2 regions of the Marinomonas sp. 15G6-16 genome follow, and region 1 is predicted to be linked to the other one. Evidence: predicted binding sites of a transcription regulator. Region 1 holds the regulator's gene; the other holds the start of a gene.
What was found. Region 1 encodes FliA, which starts transcription of late flagellar genes. Its sites were predicted from a motif close to CTAAAGTTNNNNNNNNNNCNGCCGATA; they were not measured.

Region 1 (3,413 bases):
ACCGTTTCTTAAGATATCAAAAACGTTTTCAGCGTAATGGCAGCAGTCAACTAATGCTGTTAACTGCAGAAATCCTGCACCACCCTTTACCGTATGGAAGCCACGGAAGATTGCATTAAGCAATGCTTTATCATCAGGGTTCTGTTCCAAATCTACTAATTGTTCAGAAAGCTGCTCTAAGATTTCTCCAGCTTCTACCAAAAAATCCTGTAAAATTTCTTCATCGACTTCAAAACTCATCCTCAGCCCCTTCTAGAAACCAAGACTTGATAGCAAGTCGTCTACTTCGTCTTGACTATTCAATACTTCTGGGTTGTTTTGTTTATTAATAGCTGGGCCATGACCACGAGTATCATCGTGACCAGACTCTTTCTCTTGGTGTTCAATTCCGGAGATACTATCAACGCGTCCAGCAACAGCGACGAGATGCACAAGTTTTTCTTCTACATCTCGAATTAAATCATTCACTCTAGCAATTACTTGACCGGTTAGATCTTGATAACCTTGCTCTAGAAGAATCGTGTTGAGGTTTGAATGCAAGGTTGTTGCGCTTTCATCAGCGTATGCTAAAAACACATCAATTCGCTTGTACAAATCGCGGAACTCTTGTGGTGTCAAATCTCTTTGAATTAGACGCCCCCAATCTTTACGCAACTCTTTAGCGCGGACTTGTAATTCACTGGCGACAGGAACACTACCATCCACCATATCCATGGTTTTGTTAGCGGCAGCGCTGGTTGTTTCAATCACATAGTTCAGTCGATCTGAAGCGTCTGTAATTTTCGTTGTAGCTTCGCCTTCCCCTGACACCAAATCCATTGAATCAACTTGAAAATCACGAATGGCATCATGAAGACTTCGCGTCAAAAAACCCACTTCGTTATAAAAGCTATTATGTCGAGCTTCACTTAACTCTTGGATTATTTTGATTGCACCACCAAAGTCTCCGACTTCGATATGTTTTTGAAGCTCTATAGCACCATCTTTAACTAGGCTTTCAAATTCCACTAGTCCAGACCCCAATTCATTTGACATCCAAAATTCCTATTTCGCAGCGTCTATTCGTTCAAATATTTTCTCAATTTTTTCTTTCAAAGCGACGGCAGTAAAAGGCTTCACAACATAACCATTTACGCCAGCTTGAGCAGCCGCAATAATTTGGTCACGTTTGGCTTCAGCCGTTACCATCAAAACAGGAATCGTTTTCAGTTTTTCATCTGCTCTCACAGCTCGGAGCAATTCAATCCCTGTCATACCTGGCATATTCCAGTCCGTCACTAGGAAATCAATAGACCCAGCTTGAAGTATCGGCAGTGCTGTTGTTCCATCATCTGCTTCAACTGTATTGGTAAATCCTAAATCCCGTAATAAGTTTTTAATGATTCGTCTCATTGTCGAGAAGTCATCAACAATCAGGATTTTCATGTTTTTATCCAATGCAACCTCCACACCCCAAAGGTAATATTCCACAACTCATAATTTAATCTCGCCAATTACTTAGTCGAGCTCGCAACCTCATAGCCGCTTGGCTATGTATTTGACTAACTCTTGATTCACTGACGCCTAGTACAGCGCCAATTTCTTTTAAATTCAGTTCTTCATTGTAGTATAAAGATAATACTAATTTTTCTCTTTCTGGAAGATTTTCGATCTCTCTTGCTAATTCATCTTGAAAACCATCTTCTTCAACAAGTGAATAAGGAGAGTTTTCAAATTCGGATTCTGAGCTTTCCAGATTATTCGTGTCAGAATCCAGCATTTCTTCATAACTAAACAATTGGGTCGACATGGAGGACTGAATCATCTCATGATATTCGTCAATCCCTATTCCCATATGTGCAGCGACTTCTGTATCACCAGCTTCGCGCCCAAGAGTTGCTTCTAATTCTTTAATAGCGTTGGTAACAGCTCTACCATTTCTACGAACAGAACGAGGGGCCCAATCAGACTTCCGCACTTCGTCCATCATAGAACCACGAATGCGAATACCTGCGTAGGTTTCAAAGCTGGCCCCTTTTGTTGACTCAAAGCGTTTGTAGGCTTCTATCAACCCCATCATACCCGCTTGAGTCAAATCATCGACATCAACACTATCAGGCAAACGAGCCAACAAATGGTAAGCTATTTTCTTTACTAAATACCCATACTGCTCAACAATCGCATCAATTGAGAGCGTCGCTTTCTTTGAGTATGTGTTATATCCATTCTTGGTCTGCATAAAATATTCTAGGCAACCTTTACTATTTAAGTTAGTTGCGTCAACTAACTGTACTACATTGTTTGACGCAGCGCTTTCAGTAATAACATATTTTTACTAACTACCATACCTTTCTACCCGCCATATTTTAATGAGCCATATAGCTGACTATAATGTTCAGCCGTATAAACCGCTCGACTAATTAAATTATGCGCACGAGCCGGCTCAATATCATCAGGAATACGTTGACCGTCGGCAATATAAACAACAGGCAAACTTTCTTCGATTACTACACTAATCGCTTCTCCAAGAGAAGCTGACTCATCCAATTTACTTAAAACACAGCCATCTAGTTGAACTTGAGAATAAATTTCAACGACGGTTTTTAATACTTGTCTTTGACTAGTGCAAGGCAAGACTAAAAGTTTCTTCAAGTTCTGGCGTGCACGTTTCATCATTAGAAGCTGACGTTCAAGGTTAGAGTCTCTCGGATTCATACCCGCCGTATCAACAAGCACTAACGGATAATCCGCATATTTCGCCAAAACGTCATTTAAGTCTGAATATTCACTTACAACTTCAACAGGAACATTTAAAATACGACCAAATGTTTTTAATTGCTCATGGGCAGCGATTCGATAAGTATCCGTTGTTATTAAAACCACACCATCAGAACCATGTTTTAAAACATGCTGGGCTGCAATTTTACCGATAGAGGTGGTTTTACCCACACCTGTTGGCCCCATAAAGGCAATACAACCTCGAAGTTCACTAGAGTTGGAACGTACAGGAATATAGTCTGCTAAATTCGCAAGCAAGCGGTTCCAATCATCTTCTCGGCCTTTTAAATCAATATCATCTATTAACCTAGAAACAACAAAGTCTGATAACCCCAACCCTTGTAGCTGCTGTCGCGCTTTCGTCTCAGCAGAGCCAACCTTAGCATCCGCTCGATCTTCCTCTTGTTGACGACGATCTAACATAGCTCGAACATTTTTTAGTTCCAGCTCCATTTCACGCATCTGTCGTTCACCATCAACATTGCGAATAGATAGCGCTTCTTCAACTTTAGGGTCTGTCTTATCTTCTGATAGTGGCGGCATTTCAAAACGGTAAGAAGGCTTAGCCCGACTTTCATCGTCAGACACAGTTTCTTCTTTGAGAGGCTGTTTTTTGGCTTGTTCTATGCGTTCTAGGTATTCAGAGCTTGGCGTGC
Region 2 (3,413 bases), 120 kb from region 1:
CAGAGGATTGGTTAGGAATGGTCACCATGCGCATCCATCGCCCTAAAATTCTCATTTGATTGACTGTGTTGAATGACTGAGAGCCGCCACATACCTGCATAACTGCCAATGTTTTTCCTTGAGTTGGGCGAACGCCGCCAATACTCAGTGGAACCCAATCAATTTGGCTTTTGAAGATACTGGTCATTGAACCGTGGCGCTCTGGTGAGCACCAAACTTGGCCTTCTGACCAAATCATTAATTCTCTCAGTTCTTTAACTTTAGGGTGAGATTCATCTTCTGTATCTGGCTGAGGTAAACCTTGAGGGTCAAAAATACGTGTTTCGGCACCGTAAGCGTTAAGTAACTCTGCGCATTCTTCAACGACTAAACGGCTGAAAGATCGTTCTCTTAATGAGCCGTATAAAAGTAATATGCGAGGTTTGTGTGGAAGAGAAGAGGTTTTCATTTTATCCACATCAGGAAGGTGGAAAGAGTCTTTGTCGATGTTAGGCAGATTCATGTTAGGTACTTCCGTTGGGTGTAACCGTTCAAATAATCAGTAATTTGAATTTGGTTTATATATGAAAAATAATATATATGAAATTTCGCATATATTGTTTGTTTGGTCAATGCTTTTTCATTAGGTGGATTAAATGAACCCGATAGACTGATAACTATAAACCTTAGATGTGTCAGTTTTTTTGCTTTGATGAGTTTAAAAGGTGAGTAAATGAAATATCTGAAAAGTTTTTTGATAACGCAGAGCGAGGTATTTTGTTTGGAAGAGGATGGTGTCCCTGGCAGGAATCGAACCTGCAACTAACCCTTAGGAGGGGTCTATTATATCCATTTAACTACAGAGACACTTCGCGAGTGACTATACCACTTTTCGTTTTTAGGTTAAACCTAGCGATTGCTAATCAATTGTTTATAAAGAGGATTTTGTGTTGTAAAAGGAGTAGTGAAAAAAAGGCATCGTTAGATTTAACTAAGTTGATTTAAGCTCTGCCCAGTGTTTGCTTACTGCTAATTGGGCGAGTTGAACCACGAGCCGTGTACACTTTGTTTTTTCCGCTATGGCCTTGTAGAAGCTCAAATAAATGTTTATTGCGTTTTTGCAGTGTATTTAGAATGCGGGAATTGGTGTTGTTTTTTGTCTTGCAGGTTCTAAGTAGGCTTTCACATTCCCTCATGAGTAGACGAACGTCATCCATAGAGCTGTCTTGTTGGTCTAGCCAGTTCTTAAACTCTTCTTCGGTTGGTTTTTTTCTATCTAGTATGTCGAACTTAATGAGCATGTTTACTCTTTTCTCATTAAGTTGGTTCATTTCATCAAGCAAGGCTTGCTTTTGTTCGGATAGGTCTATGATTACTTGGCTGTCTGAGGCGCTATAAGCAATGCGCTCTTCATCAAGAAGCACAGAGAGCTTTTCGAGAGTCTCTTTGCTTCTGATGAATATGGATGCAATTGGAATCATAAGTTAAACCGTTTAAAACCTAAGTGATTAACAGTTTAGAAAAGAGAATCCATAGAAGCCATATTATTCGCTAGCTGCTGGCTATTTATCTTGTATTCGCCTGCAGAAATGGCTTTTTTGATTTGTTCTACTTTATCCATGTCGATATCTGGTAAGTTACCGATCTTAGACTGCTGGCTTTGTAGTGTTTGTGCTGTACCACTTAATTTGACTGTGTCATCAGCTAACGTTCCGCCACTTTTTACTGCGCTCTGTCTTTCAGTCGCGCTACCAGTCACATCATCCTTCTGCGAACGTTCGCTTTTAGTGATGGTGCCTTGGTTTGATAGACCTGTTAAATGTATTGCCATTGGGTTTTTCCGCCCTTTTATAATTTGCCTGTCTATATTGTCGGCTATGCCTCTAAAAACTTTAGTGGCAATCAACAATAAAAGAGAATTAATTGTATGCCAACGAGTCTATGTTCAATAGTTTACAAGAACCTCACTGCTAGTTACAACTTTGGCGTATACAATTCGTTCAGAACTGGTGTTTTTTACGCGTATTTGTTGTCCTTTTATACCGTTTTCTAAAGCAACTCCGTTCATCCTGACTATAATGTTTCCATTGCTTGCTGTAATAAGCACTAGGTCGCCTTTTTTTACTAAGGTCGGTTGGTTGATCAAGTTGTCTGTTATATAGGTGTTGATACGTAAGTTGCGTGAAGCAATCAGGCCGTAAGGTGGATTCTTTGCTGTAAAAACTTGGCCTCTTAACGTTGATATATCAACATCGCCAACACCCGTGTTAGCTCTGTTTATTTCTTGTCCTCGATTGATGGGGGAAATTGTTTTGATTGCTGGGATCGTAATGGATTGAGTGACTGGTACATAAGACTTCCATACAGGCGAATCGCAGCTAACTTCATAAGTCGTGCGCTTGTTGGCCTCAGGTCTTTGATTTGTAACTGTAATGGTGCCAGCTTCACAGTCAGGTAAATAGTTTAATGCTGCTAGGTTATTTAAAGAAATCGTAACGTCGGCTTCTGGGTATATTTCTAGTAATCGAGGTATCTCTACTTGGTTTATGTAGTGATTAATTTGGTTTTCTATAGATTCAGCAAATATTAAACTTGCTTGGAAACAAAAGAAGGCTATTGTTAGCCTTATGATTCGCATGATTAGCTCTCTTTGTTTATTATTGCGTTAGAAATAAGATAGTTAGTAAAATCTGATAAATCACTTTATCATTGGATGATGTAACTTAACAATTATGAGGTGATACCTCAGTATGATGTTTGCACATTTTGGAGGCGTTTATGGCTGGAGTTTTGGATACTGTTAATCAACGTACGCAGTTGGTAGGTGAAAACCGACTAGAGCTGTTGTTATTCCGCTTAAACGGTAAGCACCTTTACGGTATCAATGTTTTTAAGGTGAAGGAAATTCTTCAATGCCCTAAACTTACCTCTATGCCTCATAGCTCACCTGTTGTTCGAGGTGTTGCTCATATTCGTGGCGGCACAATTCCTATTTTAGATTTGGGATTAGCGACAGGTGCAAGCCCGATTGAAAATATTGATCAATGTTTTGTTATCATCACTGAATACAACCGTCGTATACAGGGGTTCTTGGTACGTGGCGTTGAAAGAATTGTGAACATGAACTGGAGTGATATTCAGCCACCACCAAAAGGTTTGTCTAATGACAATTACCTGACAGCTGTGTGTCAGGTAGAAAAAGAGATGGTTGAAATCCTCGATGTTGAGCAAATTCTTTCTGAAGTAGCACCGACTCGTCAGGATATATCTGCTGGTATTGTGGATGATAACGTTCAAGAAAACGCCAAAAAACACCATATTCTTATTGTTGATGACTCATCTGTTGCTCGTAAGCAGATTAAGCGTTGTATGGAGCAAGTAGGTTTTGAGACGACTGTCTTGCATGATGGTCGTGAAGCGCTTGATCATCTTGA

Region 2: the regulator FliA is predicted to act here: its motif matches at 1,849-1,875, upstream of flgM (flagellar biosynthesis anti-sigma factor FlgM).

What each region holds. Positions count from the first base shown of each region.
Region 1 is NZ_CM147916.1:2,541,770-2,545,182, reverse strand. Features, by position in the region: gene AC0L46_RS12180 (chemotaxis protein CheA) at 1-240, opposite strand, end outside; gene AC0L46_RS12175 (protein phosphatase CheZ) at 253-1,035, opposite strand; gene AC0L46_RS12170 (chemotaxis response regulator CheY) at 1,045-1,425, opposite strand; gene AC0L46_RS12165 (RNA polymerase sigma factor FliA) at 1,481-2,218, opposite strand; gene flhF (flagellar biosynthesis protein FlhF) at 2,332-3,413, opposite strand, start outside.
Region 2 is NZ_CM147916.1:2,417,849-2,421,261, forward strand. Features, by position in the region: gene arsH (arsenical resistance protein ArsH) at 1-502, opposite strand, end outside; tRNA gene AC0L46_RS11575 (tRNA-Arg) at 772-846, opposite strand; gene AC0L46_RS11580 (flagella synthesis protein FlgN) at 981-1,460, opposite strand; gene flgM (flagellar biosynthesis anti-sigma factor FlgM) at 1,496-1,810, opposite strand; gene flgA (flagellar basal body P-ring formation chaperone FlgA) at 1,925-2,617, opposite strand; gene AC0L46_RS11595 (chemotaxis protein CheV) at 2,758-3,413, shown strand, end outside.